2 regions of the Exiguobacterium sp. E17S genome follow, and region 2 is predicted to be linked to the other one. Evidence: riboswitches for the same ligand, from Rfam matches in the RefSeq annotation. Region 2 holds a riboswitch; the other holds the start of a gene.
The links. Region 2 has a riboswitch for S-adenosylmethionine ahead of msrA (peptide-methionine (S)-S-oxide reductase MsrA). Riboswitches for the same ligand answer to the same signal wherever they lie in the genome.

Region 1: it holds a riboswitch for S-adenosylmethionine, as region 2 does, so the genes downstream of both, AC3B4V_RS08465 (methionine ABC transporter ATP-binding protein) here and msrA (peptide-methionine (S)-S-oxide reductase MsrA) in region 2, are expected to answer to the same signal.

The regions. Positions count from the first base shown of each region.
Region 1 covers NZ_JBYLRU010000001.1:1,639,348-1,650,061, forward strand. Annotated here, with positions in the region: gene AC3B4V_RS08455 (glycoside hydrolase family 13 protein) at 1-595, opposite strand, end outside; gene AC3B4V_RS08460 (aminotransferase class I/II-fold pyridoxal phosphate-dependent enzyme) at 744-1,931, shown strand; SAM riboswitch class I at 1,994-2,099, shown strand; gene AC3B4V_RS08465 (methionine ABC transporter ATP-binding protein) at 2,184-3,197, shown strand; gene AC3B4V_RS08470 (methionine ABC transporter permease) at 3,187-3,852, shown strand; gene AC3B4V_RS08475 (MetQ/NlpA family ABC transporter substrate-binding protein) at 3,880-4,695, shown strand; gene AC3B4V_RS08480 (GNAT family N-acetyltransferase) at 4,755-5,252, opposite strand; gene AC3B4V_RS08485 (CAP domain-containing protein) at 5,346-6,224, opposite strand; gene AC3B4V_RS08490 (hypothetical protein) at 6,573-6,929, shown strand; gene AC3B4V_RS08495 (FN3 associated domain-containing protein) at 6,945-9,692, opposite strand; gene AC3B4V_RS08500 (DUF2188 domain-containing protein) at 9,822-10,001, opposite strand; gene AC3B4V_RS08505 (thioredoxin domain-containing protein) at 10,602-10,714, shown strand, end outside.
Region 2 covers NZ_JBYLRU010000002.1:278,424-289,137, reverse strand. Annotated here, with positions in the region: gene AC3B4V_RS10655 (SH3 domain-containing protein) at 1-1,465, shown strand, start outside; gene AC3B4V_RS10650 (C40 family peptidase) at 1,570-2,316, shown strand; gene AC3B4V_RS10645 (putative quinol monooxygenase) at 2,375-2,668, opposite strand; gene AC3B4V_RS10640 (M20 metallopeptidase family protein) at 2,746-3,924, shown strand; SAM riboswitch class I at 3,987-4,090, shown strand; gene msrA (peptide-methionine (S)-S-oxide reductase MsrA) at 4,185-4,715, shown strand; gene AC3B4V_RS10630 (DMT family transporter) at 4,791-5,273, opposite strand; gene AC3B4V_RS10625 (Crp/Fnr family transcriptional regulator) at 5,286-5,954, opposite strand; gene AC3B4V_RS10620 (DMT family transporter) at 5,970-6,398, opposite strand; gene AC3B4V_RS10615 (NAD(P)H-dependent flavin oxidoreductase) at 6,536-7,474, opposite strand; gene AC3B4V_RS10610 (gamma carbonic anhydrase family protein) at 7,566-8,105, shown strand; gene paaX (phenylacetic acid degradation operon negative regulatory protein PaaX) at 8,162-9,046, opposite strand; gene AC3B4V_RS10600 (enoyl-CoA hydratase-related protein) at 9,120-9,887, opposite strand; gene AC3B4V_RS10595 (acetyl-CoA C-acyltransferase) at 9,884-10,714, opposite strand, start outside.

The DNA of each region.
Region 1 (10,714 bases), on a different contig from region 2:
CATCCATCCGGAAGCCGTCGATCCCTTGAGCGATCCACCAGTTCATCATATCGTAGATCGCTTGCCGGACAGCTGGATGTTCCCAGTTTAAGTCTGGCTGTTCTTTGGCGAAGGAATGAAAATAATACTGCCCACGCTCTTCATTCCACGTCCACGGGCTTGGCGCAAAGTACGAGCGCCAGTTGTTTGGAGGCGTCTCTTTCGTGCCATCCTGCCAGATATACCAGTCTTCCTTATCGTTGATCCGCTCTCGCGACTGACGGAACCAGTCATGCTGGTCACTCGTGTGATTGACGACTAAATCGAGAATGACCTTCAATCCACGGGCATGAGCGGCCGTGATCAACTCCTGTAGATCTCCCATTGTTCCCGCTTTTTCCATGATCTCGTAATAATCGGCAATATCATAACCGTTATCGACATCCGGTGAACGATAACACGGATTCAACCACACGACATCGACACCAAGTGAAGCGATGTAATCAAGCTTGTCGATGACACCTCGCAAATCACCAATCCCATCCCCGTTCGAATCTTTAAAGCTACGCCAGTAGACTTGATAGACGACTGCCTCTTTCCAGTTAGCTCGCTTCATCTCCTCACTCCTCTCCCTACTCTTTATTCCCGCTCCACTTATCTGTACCTGTTTATCCGACAATTTTTTTGAATTTCGAAAAAGTTCTTTTCTTTTGACTGAATATTCGTTATCCTTGACGACAATACCACGAAGGAGGCATTCATCCATGAAACATTTCGCTCCATCCATCGCCATTGATCGGCTTCCTGCTCCTGTCTTCGCTGAACTCGCGAACCGAATCGGTGCTGTGAAAGCTGCCGGACACGATGTCATCACACTTGGTCAAGGAACACCCGACCAGACGACGCCTGTACATATTCTCGATGCCTTAAAACAAGCCATCGACGAGCCAACGAACCTTCAATATCCACCGTTTCGTGGACATGATTTTCTAAAGCAAGCCGTCGCGCGCTTTTATGCGACCGAATTCGGTGTCACGATCAATCCGGCAACGGAAGTCGCAATTCTGCTCGGTAGTAAAGCCGGCATCGTCGCCTTACCGCAGACGATCGTCAACCCTGGAGAAGGTGTCATCGTTCCGGATCCAGGATACCCGGATTACCTGTCTGGCGCAGCACTTGCTGGCGCATTCCCGATTACGCTTCCGTTACTTGAGAAAAATAACTTCTTACCGGATTACGACTTACTTGATACGACGGACGTCGAGCGTGCCCGGATGTTGTTCCTTAACTACCCGAGTAATCCGACGGGTGCGACCGCGACGGCAGAAGCCTTCGAACAGACAGTCGCTTTCGCCGATGCCCATGATATCTGTGTCGTCCATGACTTAGCATACGGCGGCATCAGTTTCGATGGTCCGACGCGAAGCTTCCTGCAGACGGAAGGGGCAAAAGACGTCGGGATCGAGCTATTCTCACTCTCAAAACGCTTCAACATGTCTGGCTTCCGGATTGCCTTCGCGATCGGAAATCCGTCCGTCATCTCAAGCATCGAAACATACCAAGAACATCTCTACGTCAGTGCCTTCACACCGATTCAGCATGCGGCGACCGTTGCCCTCACGAGTGACCAAACGTGCGTCCGCGAGTTAAGTAGCTTGTATGAAACACGACGCGATGCGTTGTTCGCAAAACTCGATGCGATCGGCTGGAGTGGACCACGCCCGGGCGGTTCCTTCTTCGTCTGGCTTCCAGTTCCAGAAGGTTACACGTCCCAAAGCTTCACCGATCACCTGCTTGACGAAGCACACGTCGCCGTGACCCCGGGATCATTCTTCGGCGAATACGGTGAAGGCTACGTCCGGATTAGCTTGATTGCTGACGTCGAACGTCTAGAAGAAGCCGTCGATCGAATCGGAACGCTCAACCTGTTCCGGACACCTGTTGCGGAATAATTCTGAAAAAACATTTGACAGATGGGAATCATTTCCGTTAAAGTAAATCCCAACAGCATAACTACTTATCGAGAGCGACCGAGGGATTAGGCCCAACGACGTCCGGCAACCACCTGTAAGGAACGGTGCCACATCCTACAGAATGATTTTCATTCTGAGAGATAAGTTACGAAATCTTACACTTTCGTCGCTTTTTTCTGGTTGCTCCGCTACTAGGAAAAAGCGACTTTTTTTGTATGAGGAGATGAGCGGATGATTGAATTCAAACACATTACAAAACGGTTCGTTCGAGATCGGACCCCGATTTTTGCATTACGGGATGTCGATTTGACGATCCAAAAAGGAGAAATCTTCGGGATCATCGGTGAGTCCGGTGCCGGTAAGAGTACGTTACTTCGCCTAATCAACGGACTCGAGCATCCGACACAGGGAACCGTCAAGGTCGACGGTGTCTCGCTTGGCGGAATGTCAAAAGCAGATTTGCGTCAACTTCGCTTACGGACAGGAATGATTTTTCAGCATTTCCAATTGATCCAGTCGCGCAACGTCGCGGATAACATCGCTTTTGCACTCAAGGCTGCTGGCGTCAAACGAGCAGATTTCCCGGAGCGAATTCGCGAACTCGTCTCGCTCGTCGGACTCGAAGGATTTGAGACGAACTTCCCGAGTCAATTAAGCGGTGGGCAGAAACAGCGCGTTGGGATTGCCCGGGCACTCGCAAACAATCCGACCGTCTTGTTATGTGACGAAGCGACATCAGCTCTTGACCCCGTTACGACACTACAGATCCTTGAACTGCTGAAGGATTTGAATGAACGACTCGGATTGACGATCGTCCTCATCACGCATGAAATCGATGTCGTCAAACAGATTTGTCATCGTGTCGCCGTCATGTCGCAAGGGGAAGTCGTTGAAGTCGCCTCTACCTATGACTTGTTCAGCCAAGCCAAACATCCGGTGACGCAACATTACGTCGACACGGCGTTACAAATCGAGCTACCGGAACGCATCTTACAAGCGACACCGGGAAAAATCATCCGCTTGCAGTTCACAGGCGAGAAGACCGGCGAGAGTACGTTATCAGAAGCAATCCGCCGTTACGATATCTCAGTCAGCATCTTGCACGGCAAGGTCGACTACATTCAAGACGTCGCCTTCGGTGTCCTGATTGTCAGCTTGACGGGATCATCCGACCAAATCGCTCCTGCCCTTGACTGGCTCGCGACGGAACTTCACGCACTCGAGGTGATTCAGGATGTGGCTTGATCGTATTCAAACGATGTTACCTGAGCTCTTGAAGGCACTCGGCGAGACAGCATGGATGGTTGGCATTTCGCTTGCCTTCGCATTGGTCGTCGGGATTCCGCTCGGTATTCTCTTGTTCGTCACCGACCGCGGATTGTTTTTTCAAAACCTTGCCGTCCGACGTGTTCTTGATTTCGTCGTCAATATCGTCCGGTCGCTACCGTTCATCATCTTGCTAGTTGCCCTCATTCCGTTAACAAAGTTCTTGCTCGACAATACGATTGGTCCGACGGCAGCATCCGTCAGTCTCAGTGTCGCAGCGATTCCGTTTCTCGCGCGACTCGTTGAGACGTCACTCCGCGAAATTCCGCCTGGTCTAATCGAAGCAGCGGAAGCCTGTGGGGCGAAACCATTACGGATCATCGTCAGCGTCCTCTTACCGGAAGCACTCCCTGGCATCATTCAGGGCATCACATTAACGACAATCAGCTTGATCGGCTTCTCAGCGATGGCTGGGATCGTCGGTGGCGGTGGTGTCGGTGACCTCGCGATCCGTTTCGGTTACTATCGCTACGATAATCTCATCATGATCGTGACGATCGTCGTGCTCATCGTCATCGTTCAAAGTATTCAAGCACTTGGCAATCAACTGGCGCGAAAAACAGATAAACGCTAATCATACATACAAAGGGAGAGTGGAATCATGAAAAAACGATATGCCTTTTTAGCAACAGCCTTACTTGGTGCAGGAGTCCTCGCAGGATGTGGAGACAGCAGTGCTGATGAAAAAGACAAGACGATCAAGATTGGTGCGACGAGTGGTCCGTATAGCGACATGGTCAAACAAGCAATCCAACCACAACTCGAAAAGAAAGGCTATAAAGTCGAAATCGTCGAGTTCAGCGATTACATCCAACCGAACATCGCCCTCGGTAGCGGGAACATCGACGCCAACTTGTTCCAACACTCGATCTATCTCAAGACGTTTTCTAAAGAAAAGAACCTCGATTTAAAAGGACTCATCACGGTTCCAACAGCACCGATGGGACTATACAGCAAGACAGCGAAGACACTCGACGACGTCAAGACCGGTGCTGAAGTCGCGACGCCGAATGATCCGACGAACCAAGCACGAGCACTGAACCTCTTGGCAGAACAAGGCTGGATTGAACTCAAGCCGGACGCTGATCCACTGACCGTTTCCGAGAAAGATATCGTCAAGAATCCGAAGAAACTCGTCATCAAACCACTCGAAGCGGCTCAACTGCCACGTGCTGTCGAAAGTGTCGATATCTCCGCCGTTCCAGGGAACTTCGCGCTTGCTGCGAAATTCGACTTACTTGATGCGTTAGCGCTTGAGACGATGGACGAACAATACCGTAACCTCGTCGCTGTCCAAACGAAAGATGCGGACAAGCAAGTCGCAAAAGACTTAAAAGCAGCCGTCGAATCGGACGCTTTCAATACAGTCATCGAAAAATCATTCAAAGGCTTCAGTAAACCTGAATGGGCAAACTGATGTAAAAAACGACCGGAATTCAACGAGATCACCTCTCTTTGAATTCCGGTCGTTTTGTGTTAGAACCGATACCACATCAGTTCTTCATCATGATAGGTATCATCGATTTTCAGCGCCCGCGGTTCAATCGCGTATGATTCAAAACCAAGTGAGCGATATAACGCTTTAGCAGCTTCATTCGTCTGAACGACCGAGAGATGGACTTGCTCGATCACAGGATGCTGCTTTAATGTACGTAATGCCTCTTCTACGAGTTGCCGTCCGACCTGTTGTTTTCGGGCGCGTGGTGTGACGTACATCGCGAATAAATTCGCTCGATGTCGCATCTTGACCGGATCGGAGCAGACAATCGTGACGACACCGACGAGCTCTCCTTCATGAAACGCACCGAACGTCGCTGCTTGTTCACTTTGAAAACGCATAGCGTACTGGTCGACCGGTCGATCTTTTTCTGCATCATAATCAGAACCGAATGCTTCCGGATGATTCTGCAACGCCTCTAATCGTAACGCCTTATACAGTACTGCATCTTCTGCCGTCAATTGACGGATTTCCAAGTACATCACCTCCTATACCTTTAGTTTAGTATAGAACAAACCGACTCATGAAAAAGAGGACGACATCGAGTGATATCGTCCTCTATTCTTCTATTAAGGTGTTCGAAAATTAATCGTGAAGTACGGTGAATCATCTCGGAATGCTACACCGACATCTGCCTGTTTGAAGCTTTTTTGAAGAATATTATCACGGTGTCCTTTCGAGTTCATCAAGCCCCAATGCGCCGCAAAGACGTTCGGATACCCCATCGAGAGATTCTCACCGGCTCCCATGAACTTGATACCGCCTTGTTCCATTCGATCGAACGGGTCACGCCCTTGTGGATCCGTATGCGAGAAGAAATTATTCTTCGCCATGTTTTCGCTGTGACCACGTGTGACCGGCTTCAGTGCTGTGTACGGTGCTAACGGATTCAACTTATAGTCGGCCCGTTCCCAGTTCATCAACCGAAGCATCAGTTTCTCATCTGTCGTTCGTAACGCATTCGACGCCGTACCATAGAAGCCTTTTTTCTTCGCTTCGACGTCTTTTGGAATCGCAAGCGTCGCTTTGACCTTATTGCCGTCATGCTGGTCGAAGAAATATGTCACGTAATTGCCTTTCTTCTCGTAGACGGCGGCATGATCCAGATTCAACATGTAGTTCGTGTTGCCTTTACGGTAGGACTTCACTGCGGTCCAACCTTTTTTCTTCAGCGACGATTCCGTATCTTTATTAAGAACGGCGCCTTGCGTCGTCACCCCGTTCTTGAAACGATACTTCCCATAGTCTTTCCCATCCTTCGTCAAGGCGACGAATTCCTCCGTTGCTGTCCGTCTGACTTCCCAGTCGTATCCCGGGTACTCACTGCTATATCGATCAATCAGCTTGCCGCCGCTTTTCGGGTAATCGGCTTCTGCTTGTTCCATTGGAATGTTTTCGTAGCCGAAAAAGGCTACTGCTGCTACTCCGATGATTAGCCATTTTTTCATGCCCTCGTTTCGCCTCCTTCTATTTCATTACCTTTATTTTAAAAGAAAATCATTCCTTCGAACAGTCATCGGCTCTCATTTGTCTAAATCACATCTTTCGTCCACAAATCCGACATATTTCGTGAGAACGCTCCCATTTCAAAAAAGCTTTTGTTTAAACGATTCTTGAAAGAATTTAATATACATTCTAAACTATCTTCCCCTATTGTTGAAATGTGCGAACATTCTTTTATTTCATTCTCAACGAATTTTGATTGCTCTCCGATTATCGACTCGGTATCATTAGAATTCGTAAGCCAAACTTTCAATGCTTTTCCAAATAACAAGATGATATGAAGGAGTTGACCTATGGTTTTACTGTATTTTATTTATGAATCCATTGCTTTTTTACCGATTCAACAATACTTATTTTCCGGCTGGATGATTCTTGTCGCGTTGACCGTATCGTTTAGTTTAGCGAATGCACACGAAGATGTCCGCCTGAATCAACGGCTCGGTTTCGAGTTGCTCGTACCCGGATCAGGTATGCTACTATCCAAGAAATTCATTCCTGGTCTTGCTATCATCCTTTTTTTAATCTTGATCCACTTCACGTATATGTTCCGCGTCATTCCTCTACCGATTGCTTTAATTTCGACGCTCTCTATCAGCACCCTCTCACTTCTTTCGCTTTTAATTCCAGCACGCAAAAAAGCGGACCGCTAAGTCCGCTTTTTAATTTTATTGATATTTTGTTGTTTCAGTTAGTTTATATTTGTTCGACAGTTCGAGCCAAATCGTTTTGCCTTTTTTCGTTTTCACTTGGATGGTTGGATTGTCTTGTGATACACGAAGGGCGAGAAGGTCCCCTTGCTGATCGGCATGTGTTTCTCCGACCTTCTCCCATTTCGAACTTACTTGACGTTCAATGAAGATATGTTTTCCTTTTTGAACAGCACGCCAGTTTCCAACTTCTGCTTTTCCTTTGACCGGTACGGCCGTCTCTGCACCTTGAATCGAGATGATCGCTGGATCATGGTCACTCGCGCTACCGTCTGCTTCCATATACTCTGAGTTGATGTTGACGATATCCGACGACGTATACGATTTCAAGTTATTCGAGATCAAGATATGGTCGAGCACTTGAGCGTTTCCGTTATACACATACGAGTACCGCTCTGATTCCGGCAGATCGTCGACTGTATTCCACAAATTATCACCTTTTAAGATATCAAGTGTTTTCGAGAACTGGAAGTCGTTCAAGTCACCGAGAACGACGACATTCGAGTCTTTGACTTCCGTCTTCAATTCAGAGACGAAGTCCTGAACGATGTTCGCAATCGCATGACGCTGGACTTCACTTTTACGCACGACCGGTTGGTTTTTACCAAAGTCAGCGCCGTCGCCACCTTTTGAGTTGAAGTGGTTGACGATGACATGGTACGAATCACCGTTGAAAAGGAATTCTGCGACGAGCGGTTTCCGTGAACTCGCGAAGTTCGGATCCGTCGGCTGAATACGACCTGGGTTTTTCGTTAACTTACCTTCTTCCACCGCAACGGCTTCTGTCGCGCCACCTTTTTCACCTGGTGCGAGCGATACACGTGCTGGATTGTAGAGGAATCCGACACGAATGTTTCCGCCTGGCTGTCCACCGTCTTTCTTATCTTCTGGTGCGATGTCCGTGTACGCATACCGGACACCTGTTTTCGCTTCGATCGCTGCAATTAATGTCTCAAACGATTTCGAAGCATCAACTGTACCGCTATCCGTCGCACCATCGTTATCCTGCATCTCTGTCAAACCAACGATGTCCGGTGTCTTGAGGAATGTCGCAATACCTTCTGAGACGCGATCGACTTTTCCAGCGTCTGCTGTTGAGGCGAAGTTCTCGACGTTGTACGAAGCGACAGTCAGGCGTGATTCACCTGTTTCGATGTTCGTCGGCTGACGATCCGCTTCACGCGCAACAAGTTTCGGAAGGTCCGCTGCTTTTGAAAGGACTTTATACGCCGAATAGTTGTAGCTCATGACCCCTTCGATCGTTCCGTCGAACGTATCACCAGCTTTTGCACGGAACGACGAGCTACCCATCTCAACGAAGAGACGTTCCGGGTTGACGTTGTCCTTCGTCAGGATTGGAGTTCCGCGTTTCGTATAGACCTTATTCGCCGTCTGCGTCCGAACTGGAATCGTCCGGTTTGCTTGCGGACCTGTGACGATTGCATTCGGTAAAGCGACACGCATGCCTTCTAAGCTTTCATACAAATCAATCGCGTCTTCTTCTGGGTCAAACTGAGAAAAAGAGTCGTTATCAACGACTTGTGTCGGAATCAAGACACCTTCATCACCGAGAACGATACTCGCTGGTAACCCTTCGTTGAGTGCACCCTTCACAAGATTGACCGTACTGATTTCCGTGACTGCTAAGTCAGTATCGAACTTATCGCTGTAGCCGCCAAGCAACCACTCTTTGACATATCCTGTCGTCGCGACTTTTTGTCCAACAGCAGCACCGTGGTTTTTTGCATAGACGAGAATCCCTTCTGATGTCCGGCTGTCGTTGTCCGGATTCGGATCCTGCATGTAGAAGTTATTCGCATCAACGACATACGTGACGACACCTGTCGTCCGGACGAGCTGGTCGGCATATGGTGATGTATGCGCAATACCTTGGATGCTGCTGATTTTCGTGATCGGTGGTGCGATGTAATACTTGAACGTTGAAACAGCTGACGTTTTACCGTCCTTGACAGCAACTGCTTGAATCGTCACTTCATCGTTGATCGTGATGGGTGACGTATACACCGGGCTGTCGACAGTCGGTGTTGATCCATCAACCGTATAATGGATCGTTCCTTCGCCTGACAACGTCACTTGATCTCCACGTTCGACTTCACCCACCGGAGAAGCTGTAGGTGCTGCGAGAACGTCGCCCGCTTCTGTCTGATGACTGCCGAGATTCGTCAGTGTATCAACCGGGAAGCTCGTCCACTGTGATGGTTCGTACGTTTTAGCGCCAGACGCGACGCTAGATTTCCGGACAAGTGTCGTATCTTTTGCGAAATCCGTCGATGAACCGAGTGGTCCGATGATATCAAGAACGACATCACCCTTTTTCAATGCGATCGGATCATTCCCGTTGAAGTTTAATGATCCCGTCGTCAATTGTGCTTTTGCTTTGATATCTGCATTCGCACTCGAGTTCGCGATGACGAACGTCTTTCCTGGATCCACTTTCCCCGATAGTGTAATTTTCGCTTCTGACGGTCCACCATTCGTATACTGAACGAGTGTATAGTCTGCTAAATCAATGATTTGCCCCGACCCATTGTATAGCTCGATTGCCTTGTTGTTGCTTGTTCCTTCTATGTATTCAGACAAGATGACGCCTTCGCCTTCTGCCCCGACAAGACCCGCTTGTGGAAGGATTCCTGCTGTTAATACTCCGGCCAATGCCCACTTTCCAAACGTACTGCCGTATTTCATGATGAGACCCCCTATTGAATTTTCTGACACTTCTTTATAATATCAGATTATATTCTCAATAGTGTATATTTTTCGTAAAAAAAGATACCATCCTTCGTAAACGAAAGTAATGGTATCGCTTACAACTTTTTATTGTTCGTCTTTATGACTTTCGTACCATTTTTCAGCTTGCGACGTCGCGATTGGAATGGCGCGTCCTTCCTCATACCCTTCTTCTAACAGAGCATTTGCAATCTCAATCGCTTTTTTTCGTAGTGGTGGATCAAAGTTCTTGAATGACTCTGGATAGTCGTTCTCATTCCATGGCATATCGTCACCCCCTTCTTTCAGCATTACCCGAAAAAAGGCACAAAAAAAACGCCTCATCAGCGTGTCGTTGTTTTTGGTTGTCATGAGAATCGAGGATTACAGGTGATCAAAACACCTGAAACGACGAAAGCCCTACCTCTCTTTCGTTGTTACGGCTCCTTGGCCGCGCCAGCTGAATCAAGCATTTTAGCAAGAATCATGATGCGTCTGCAACGGACGCATGATACTGGGATTTTTAGAAATAGCTCGGGAATGAGCGGAAAAGTATCGATTGGAAGGTTTATCTTGCTGGGTCAACTTCTCCTCGTAGTATGAAGAAGGACAAAATAAAAGCGATGACTTATGTCTGACTCATTTGTCAGTAGCGGTCTAAAAATCCTGACCTGTCGATTTAATTGTATGATATGGATTGAAGATTCTCACATGAGTGATCATCCCCGATTCATGACTTATATTAATCTATCACACTTTCTTTTATAAAGTCAATCTTTCTTTTGAAAAATCGTTTTCTCCTGTCTCAGAATTGGAGTTGCACCTGCCGTAAAAGCCGAGTATCGTGAAGAGGACTTATTACTATAGAAGAAACGAGGGAAATCCATCATGTCGAATCGACTTATCCATGAAACGAGTCCCTACCTATTGCAACACGCTCATCAGCCTGTCGATTGGTACCCGTGGGGCGAAGACGCCTTCACTGCCGCTCGCGAAAGCGA
Region 2 (10,714 bases):
GGACGGTGACTTTACCCGTGTCAGTTGGCAAGAAGGCGCTGCTTATGTCGCAACAAACGCGTTGACGCAAACAGCACCTGTCTTTCAAAAACAAGCAACACTGACGTCGAAAGGTCCACTCTCATTAGTTGCTTCACCATTTGATTCCACCGTCGTGACGACACTTCCCGCCTATCAGCGAATCGATACATACGGCACTTTCGACACGTTCACACGTCTGAAATGGGACGAGCAATACGTCTACGTCTCTACGACACAACTCGAGCAACTTCCGAAATTAGTTGGAACGCGTTATGCCAAACGAGCGACTTCTCTTTTCGTTGAACCGAAGACGACGAGCGCGAAGTCAGCTGTCACTCAAAATCAAGCATTCGAAACGTTCGGTACGATCGGTACTTTTACACGTGTTGCGACTAAGACGGGTTACGCCTTCGTATTGACGGCTGATTTAGCTGATGCGCAGGTCGAAAATTATCCGGAAACAGGACTGCGTTATGCCAAACGAACGACTTCTCTTTTCGTTGAACCGAAGACGACGAGCGCGAAGACAGCTGTCACTCAAAATCAAGCATTCGAAACGTTCGGTACGATCGGTACTTTTACGCGTGTTGCGACTAAGACGGGTTACGCCTTCGTATTGACGGCTGATTTAGCTGATGCGCAGGTCGTGAACCATTCGGAAACCGGGCTACGTTACGTCCAACAGCAGACGACGGTCTATGCTACTGCGACTACAAAAGGAAAAGTCGTACAATCGATTCCTGTGAATACTTCTCTTCAGACGTACGGCATCGAGGGGTCATTTACACGAATCAAACGAAACGACGAGTATGCCTATGTGTTGACGGCACATCTCGGTACGTTGAAATACTATCCGAAGACTGCACGCCTCTATGTTCAGCGCGCTACGCCAATCTATTCGGACGCCAAATCTTCAAGTCCTGTCTTGAAGCAACACCAAACGAATACGCTGCTGACGGTGTATGGCACAAGCGGTACCTATAGCCGGATCATCTTCCGTGGAGTTCATGCTTACGTCAAGACAGCTGATCTCGGTACTGGAAAAGTCTATGCATCAACCGGGACACGATACGCGAAACGCAACTTGTCCGTCTACACATCTGCTTCGACGAAGAGCAAAATTATGTATTCCGTCAAACGAGCTGACAAACTAACGGTTTACGGCACAAGCGGTAGTTACACACGCTTGAAAAAAGGATCGGTCTACGGCTACGTCAAGACGACGGATCTCGTGACGAAAAAGCCGGATCTGTATGACGTCACTGGTCAACGCTATGTGACGGAAGACGATGTCGTCATTCGTTCGCAGGCAAAACTTTCGAGCAAAAAAATCGGCACACTCAAAAAGGGACCTCGATTTCGATCTACGGAAAAAGCGGTTATTATACACGCGTCAAATATAAAAATGCCTTTGGTTTCGTCGATTCGAGTCGTATCGGACTGAACAAGCCGACGGCAAAAGCAAAAAAAGGAACGACATTTTATGTCCACCTGGACCAGACGCCACTCTTCTCTGCCGACGTTGCTTACAGTCGCCCAGCTGCCTATTTGAAGAAAGGAACAAAACTGATTGGTCTGAAATCGATTGATGATGACTTTTGGCAAGTTCGCCTGGCAAATGGTCAAACCGGTTATGTCCTCAACCCTTATATCAGCACGAGCAAACCCGATATGGGACTGACACAAAAAGCGATCGACCGGGCGAAAATCTATACGGTCAAACAGACGACGTCGTTCTTTGCGAGTCCGACAAGTCCAAAAGGCAACGGACTCGTTGAACAAGGCAAACGGGTTTATCCGCGTCATCGAGTCGGAAACTTCTATGTCATCCAGTCAGGCTGGACACCTGTTTATCTTCCTGTATCCGCTGTGACGATCACGTCCGATAAACGGGTCGTCAAAAAGAACAATACGCGTGGTGAAAAGCTGATCCAAGCAGCAGTCCAACATATCGGCACACCATACACATGGGGTTCGCAAGATGCCGTGAATGGTGGTTTTGACTGTTCCGGTTTGATTCACTACGCGACGAACAAGGCTGGAAAATACGGTGGTCGGACGAACGTTCGTGGCTACTGGTACGGTGCTTTCTTTACGAATCGCCGGACGAGTATCTCGAGTGGTAAACGCTCGGATATCGTCTTCTTCCAGAACACCTACACGGATGGTCCATCGCATATCGGAATCATGCTCGATAGCGAACACTTCATCCATGCGGGCGGTTCACAGCTCCAAATCAATTCGATTTATGAACCGCGTTGGCAAGAGCATTTCCTCGGATTTAAATCGATGTAAGACAAAAAAAGACGAAGCCGTCGAATTCGACGGCTTCGTCTCTTCTTATCGCAACACGTCAGAATGTCATCTCGACGTATTTCGTTACTTGTCGATCCATCAAGTATAACTCGATCTGTTCACGGTATGCTTTATAATGATCGGATGCGATATGCGCTTCAAGCGCCTCTTCGTCCCGATACACTTCATACAGCATGAATTGATGCTCATCCTCGATCGATTGGTGCAAGGAATAACGTAAGCATCCTTCTTCTTTTTGTGAGGCATGATAGACCGTTTGTAGAATCGGGAAAACTTGATCCGCGAGTCCTGCTTTGATTGTAAGTACAGCGTTGACGACGATTTCTCCCATGTTTCATTATCCCCTTTCGTGATTACCTGTATCTGTACCCATTTTCACGAAAAGACACACGTCAAAGGAGCTTGAAGATGCAAACTCAACTTTTTGAAGCACTTGAACAATTTGAACCCACGATGATCGCGTTACGTCGTGATTTCCACCGGCATCCGGAACTGTCCTTCCAAGAAGTCCGCACACCAGAACAGATTGCTGCCTTTTACACAGAACGAGGCATTCCTCATCAAACAGCCGTTGGAGGTCGTGGGGTCGTCGCGACGATTGAAGGTAAACAACCTGGTCCGACGATTGCTGTCCGCGCAGATTTTGACGCATTACCACTTCAGGAAGAGACAACGCTTGCTTTCCGGTCGATCCATCCTGGTATCATGCATGCTTGCGGGCATGATGGTCACACGGCAATGGTGATGGCCCTGGCTGCTACGCTCTATCCGTTGCGTGATCAATTGCAAGGAACGATTCGAATCATTCACCAGCATGGTGAAGAGGTCTTTCCCGGTGGAGCGATTCAAATGATTGAAGCCGGTGTCCTCGAAGGTGTCGATGCGATTTTTGCGACACATCTCGAAAATGATTTACCGGTTGGTACGATTGGGTTTCGGGAAGGACATACATTATGTGCGATCGACGAATTCGAAATCATCGTCCACGGTCAAGGCGGGCATGCCCAAGCACCACATAAAACAAAAGATGCGCTCGTCGCTGGAGCGCAGCTCGTCTGCAACTTACAGCATCTCGTCAGTCGACGGATCGATCCGTTTGAGCCTGCTGTTCTTGCAATTGGTTCTTTCCATGCGGGAACGGCTCCGAACATCGTCACGGGTGAAGCACGCATCGTCGGTGAAATTCGGACGTTCAATGAGACATTGCGGCATCAGCTCCGGCAAGAAGTCGATCTTGTCGCCAAAACGACATGTGCCGGCATCGGTGCTACCTATTCAATCGACTTCACGACTGGTTATCCAGCACTCTGGAATCATCCGGACGAGACAAAACTTGTTCAGGAAGCCGCTTCTTTCTTACCGGAAGCATCCGTCCGGGCACTCACACCAATGATGGCTGCGGATGACTTCGCGCATTATCTAACACATGTCCCGGGAAGTTATTTCTTTACTGGCTCCGGATATACGGACGGTCGCGTCAACTATCCACAGCATCATCCGCAGTACGAAATCAACGAACAGGCGTTGTTGATTGGTGCGAAGACACTCGGAGCGACGGTTTTACGTGCCTTGAAACCTAAGGATTGACTTTATTTCTGTGTGAATGGTATCATCACAACAATGATAACGAATGACATCAACTTCATATACCCTTATCAAGAGTGGACCGAGAGATCTGGATCGATGACGTCCCAGCAACCTGCGCATAGCAAGGTGCTACGACCAGCAAAGCGAAAGCTTTGGTTGATAAAAAGCGGCGACTCCTTTTGCAACCAAGCGAAGGAGTCGTTTTCGTTTTCTCGCTGTCAGACATACAATGGGGATTTCCCACGGAGAGGAAGAGACAGATGGAAAAAGCAACATTTGCAGGTGGATGTTTTTGGTGCATGGTGACACCGTTTGAAGAATTACCAGGAATCGAGGGAATCGTATCAGGTTACATGGGCGGACACGTCGACAATCCGACATACGAGCAAGTCAAGACAGGAACGACGGGACATCTCGAAGTCGTCCAAATCACGTTTGACCCGAGCCTGTTCCCGTACGAGCGTCTGCTCGAACTCTACTGGCCACAAACGGATCCAACGGATGCAGAAGGTCAATTCCAAGATCGCGGCACGCAGTACGCACCAGCAATCTTCTATCATACGGATGCGCAGCACGAAGCAGCGATCGCTTCCCGTGACGCTCTTGCTGCAAGCAATCGTTTCAAACAACCGATCGTGACGCGGATCGATGCCGCTTCTGAATTTTATCCGGCGGAAGAGTACCATCAAGACTTCCATAAGAAAAATCCAGAACATTATAAAAAAGATCGTGCTGCCTCTGGTCGCGATGCTTTCATCGAGCAGGAATGGAAAGATACGACGACGGTTTAATTCAAAAAATGCATATAAAAAACAGGTCAGCAAACATTTGTTTGCTGACCTGTTTCATTGTTATGAAAAAATAAGTCATGAAACACGTTCTACTTGATCCGCCGCCTTCTCTTCCGGCGCGACGACTTGATACCGCTTCAAAACGAAGATCCCACATACCATGACGGCGAGACCGACGAGCTGACCGAACGATAAATCAATTTGTGGTAAACCGAACCAGCCGAACGTATCAACAGCAAGAGCAAAGCTTAACTGCGAAATCAGAACGACAGAGATGGCGACGGACGGACCAAGCAACTGAATCCCACGCATGACACAAAAAACGACGCCGACACCGACAAGTCCACCAAACCAATAGAGTGGCGATACGTTTTGAATCTGTCCGATTGTTCCACCACGAAACAGAACATACGTGACACTTGCTCCGACGAAACCGACAAAGAAGACCAGCGTCGTCGTCGCCCAAGCTCCAAACGCGTCACTCATCCGAGCATTCAATACCGTCTGTAAACTGATTAACATCCCTGCCAACACGGCACACACGATGCCTATTACCATGTTCGTTCCTCCCTACTCATAGCTGTTGCCGTTCGCCTTCTCGCGAATCCGCTCCAGATCGACGATGATGATTTTCCCGCGTCGTCGAACGAGAATCTCTTCTTCACATAATTTCGTGATGATCCGATTGAGATGGCGATAACTCGTTCCAAGCCAGTCGGCGACGTCATGTAAGTTCGACGTCCGCATCTCCTGATAAAATAAACTGTCACTGGCTTCAGAAGCGATCGACAACAAATACCCTGCAAATCGCTCTTCAACTGTATACAACACATGGTGCGACGCTGATTTCGAGTCGGCATACCACTTCGCTGTGATCGTGCGTAATAAGAATTGCAGAAAGACGTTCGTTGTATTGTGCTCGCGTAAAATCGCATACGGTACGCTCAACACCTCGACATCGGTCACTGCTTCGACCGTATTCAGCACTTCCCGTTCATTGATGAACTCAGCGTCACCGATCACTGTCAGTGGTGTCTTGAATCGTAGAATCCGTTGTTTCCCTTCTGACGAGGCAGCAGATATCTTGACCTTGCCTGCGACGATGAAGTACATCCGGTCGATCGCTGCCCCTGTCGTACAGAGGAGTTCCCCTTTTTGGAAGGTTTCTTGACGCAACCAAGCGCGCGTCTCTTCCGTCAAAATCGTATCGAGTCCATACTGTTGAATGACGGTTTCCATGTTCATTCCCTCCCTTTAGGCAAGTGAGAAAATCGCAACTCCTGCAAGCATGAGACCCACACCAACCCACTGACCACGATTTCCTTGTTTTTTTAAGACACCGAACCATCCCTTTAAATCAATCACAAACGCACATAAAATCTGTGCGACGAGTAATAAACACATTGCCCATGTCATCCCGAGTTTTTGGATTGCTGTCAGTTCCGTTACGACGACTAGCACGCCAATCAAACCGCCACTCGCATAAATCCATGGTAACTGACGGAAGCCACCGATTTTCCGATCTCGTACGAAACTGTAAATGACTAAACAACCCATCAGACCCACAAAGTGGACGATCAATACGGACAACCACGGTCCGACGCCTGTCGCAAGGCGCGCATTGAATATGCCTTGCAGGGCGATGAACAGACCGCTCATCAAAGCAAACACGACTCCTTGCACGTCATCTCCTCCTTTAATCTCTACACTAGAGTAGACCTTACTCGTGCCCTACTTGAAAAGGACAAATGTCCCATTTTCAAAAAAACATGAAAAAACCCGCTGTCCACAAGTGGCATCACGGGTCCCTCACTATATGCTCATGTCGTAAAACGAGTCGTCGTTTGTTTCAGCTGTTCCTCTGCTTCCGCCATCATGCGCGTAAACAACTCCGCAACAGTCGGCACGTCATGAATCAATCCCGCAACCAGTCCAGCGTTGACATATCCGTTCTCCTCATCGCCCTCAAGAGCGCCTGTAATATGATACGACTCATTCGTCTGATCGAGAAAAGCAGCAGGTGTCTCTACTGTGAGTCGTTCGACGTAAGGACCATCAAGGACACGTCGGACGAATCCGACGGAACGTCCGATGATGCGTGTATCGGTATCGGTCGCATCCATTAAGTGCGCCTTGTATGCCGAATGAACCTTCGCCTCTTCCGTCGCAATCAACCGTGTTCCGAGCTGTGCGCCAGCCGCACCAAGCAACAGGACAGCTGCTAGTCCACGACCGTCACCAATCCCACCTGCTGCCAGGACCGGAATGTTGACCCGATCGACGAGTTGCGGAATCAAGGTCAGCGTCGTCAGCTCGAGCGGTGAATTGATGCCTGCTGCTTCAACTCCCTCCGCTACGAGTACATCAGCACCTGCCTGTTCTGCCTTTAACGCCTGTTTGACCGAGGCGACAACCGCGATCGTTTTGATGCCAGCAGCTTGAAGTCGCGCTATGTACGGTGCCGGGTTTCCGGCCGACAAGGAGACGACCGGAATCTTTTCTGCAATCGCGAGATCAATCAGTGCTTCCGTATAAGGAGACACCCGAATCGCGATGTTCAAAGCAAATGGTTGATCCGTCAGCATTCGTGTCTCGTGAATCCGCGACGCCACTTCATCAACCGACAATGTCCCGCACCCGAGCGTACCGAGTCCTCCTGCATTCGACACCGCTGCCGTAAGCGCCGCATGACTAATGTTACCCATTCCTCCTTGAATCAAAGGATATCGAATTTTAAAGAGCTCACAAATCAGAAACATGTCTTTCCTCCGTTCTCGCCTTCACTCACATGCTATACTGACATGGAATGAATAGTAGTTCATCTTATTATAGAAACGAGGTCATTCTGTTATGAAGATTCCGTATCAATCGATTCATCCGAACGTTGCCTCCGATGTATTCCTCGCTCCTGGTGCTTATCTGATCGGAGACGTCACGATCGGTTCCGAGTCTACCGTCTGGTTCAACGCTGTCTTACGCGGTGACGAAGGACCGATTACAATTGGGAAACGCTGCAGTATTCAGGACAACGCGACGATCCATCTCTATGAAGGGGCACCCGTCGTCATTGAAGATGAAGTGACGGTCGGACATAACGCGATTTTACACGGTTGCAAAATCGGACGTCGTTCGATCGTCGGAATGGGTGCGACCGTTCTTGATCATGCAGACATCGGTGAAGAATGCATCATCGGGGCGAATACGCTAATTCCATCGGGAAAAGTTTTCCCACCCCGTTCGCTGATCATCGGCTCTCCCGGTAAAGTCGTGCGTGAACTAACAGAAGCGGATCTCGCGATGATTCAGGAGTCGATTGATTCTTACGTCGATAAAGGATATGCCTTCCGGAACATTCTCGCAGAATCAGCTGAACAGAATACATCTGAATGACACGAATGCGGGGCGGATCAACTGATCCGTCCCGCTCTTTTCATTCGAATAAATGCTCACCTCTCTGCAAACAGCGGATGTTCCGCTGCGTCGTACGAGGCACTGCGTTGGGATACATCATGCGTCTCTTCAAAGATCGATTCGAAGAATCGACTCGCTGGTTGTGCGAGCAATCGGTAATATTGTTCGAACAAGAGCGCCGCGTGATGTCCGCTCCAAGCATCTGGTAACAGTTCTTGCGGTAATCCGGGATCCGTGAATAGAAACTTCCGGTATTCATGTACGAGCATCGTCCGTTCGACGAAACACTGTTCATCCGTCATTTCTCCGAGTTGGAGCTGACTCTGATGGACGATGTATTGCCGGCTGTAATCCGTGATGAACGTCTCGTAACGCTCTTGCAATTCCTCCAGCGGAAACGCACGCTCGACGAGGGATTGATCCTGCTTCGGACCGTGGTATTCACCGACGAAGAAATCGACATACTCTTCGATCTCGTACGCTTCGATCAATCGTTCCGCCTCTTTTTCAAGCGGGTTCGGTGAAATCCAAACCCCGTTCGATAAGTTGCCAAACCCACTCCACGTCAGTTCTTTGCGCAGCTCATCACGAATCTGGCGTTTATCCTCCGGAATCGTGTACATCAGCGTCCGCCACTTCCCGTCCCAGTCGTGCGGTGTTGATCTGTAGATCCGGCGTGCGGCCTCCTCCATCCGTTCCACCCCACGTGGTGTTAATGAATAGAAGCTTTTATTTCCTTGTTTCTCGGAGACGAGCCAGCCTTGTTTAACCATCCGGGATACCGCGACCCGAACGGCCTGCTCGTTATGTCCGAACTCTTTGACGAGTCGAATTAAACTACCGACCCAAATTTGATTGCCGTAATGGCGGATATAATCGCCGTAAATCGTAAAGATCATCGATTGGGTGTTCGCACTCATGGTATTCACTCTCTCTTCAGTCGTTCATAGTGTGTATCGTTAGTATACGGGTTATTTCAAACGTCGACCATCCTCATCTTCCTTCAAAGCGCGGTGCTCGTTTTTCAGCGAAGGCTTGTAGCGCTTCCTGACGATCAGCCGTCGGAATGACGACTTCATAAGCTTCTGTTTCGAGCTGTAGTCCTTCTTCGAGTGAGACATCCCGCCCTTGATCAATCGCTCGCTTCGCTTGGCGCAAGGCAATCGGACCATTCTGTAACATTTGATGGGCAAACTCAAGACACGTCGTCATCAACGCTTCCCGGGCAACAACGGCTGTCGCGAGTCCGTACCGTTCTGCTGTCATCGCATCGATTTTTTTAGCCGTGAAGATCAATTCCTTTGCCCGCGTCTCCCCAATCAGTCGTGGCAATCGTTGTGTTCCACCGGCTCCCGGAATGATCCCGAAGCTGGTCTCCGTCAAGCCGACGAGTGCATCCTCGACGAGAAAACGGAAATCACAGGCAAGGATCCACTCGAACCCACCGCCGAGCGCGTGACCGTTGACGGCTGCGATCGTTGGTTGCGGCAATTGTGCGATCGACGTGAAGACGTTGCGGATCGCAAGGACATTGCGCCGGACTTCTTCTTCGTTTAACTGCGCGCGTTCTTTTAAATCGGCACCCGCACTAAATGCTTTCCCCGTTCCCGTAAACAGGACGACCCGCGCTTCCGGGTCGACCGATAACGCATCGACCTGTTCTTGCAAAGCGACAAGCGTCGGATAATCGAGACAGTTCAAACGTTCCGGACGATCAATCCGGACGATCGCAATATAGCCTTCTCGTTCTAAGTGAATCATACGAGTCCCTCCCGATCGACGACGAGTGCGATCCCTTGTCCGACTCCAACACACATCGTCGCGAGACCATAGATCCGGTTCGTCCGGCGCATCTCATGCAATAATGTCGTCAAAATCCGCGCCCCACTTGCACCGAGTGGATGACCGAAGGCGATCGCACCGCCGTTGACATTGACTTTTTCGCTTGGTAAACCAAGTGCTTCGATACAGGCAAGACTTTGAGCCGCAAACGCTTCGTTCAACTCGATTTGATCGAGCTGTTCGACCGTCAACCCTGCCCGTCGGAGGACTTTTTTCGTCGCGTCGATCGGTCCGATTCCCATGATGGCCGGTTCGACCCCTGCCGTCGCACTCGCCCGGTAATACCCGAGCGGCGTCAAACCGAGTTCGTTTGCTTTTTCTTCACTCATCAATAACAACGCCGACGCACCGTCGTTGACACCAGATGCATTCCCCGCCGTCACGGTACCACTTGGGAATAACGGACGAAGTGTCGCCAGTTTCTCACGTGTCGTCTCAGGACGAGGATGTTCATCGCGGTCGAAGACGCTGACGTTACCTTTCCGGTCTGTTTGTGTGACCGCAACCAATTCGTCCGTGAAGCGCTCTGCCTCGATCGCTCGTTTTGCGCGTTGTTGGCTTTCGAACGCAAAGTCGTCCTGCGCTTCGCGCGAGATTCCGTACTGACGGGCGACGTTCTCGGCTGTCTCCGGCATCGAATCCGTTCCGTATTGATCTGCTAAACGATCATTGACGAAGCGCCAACCAATCGTCGTATCGTACATCGTCTGGTTGCCACGTGGATTGGCTTGATCCGGCTTCGCGAG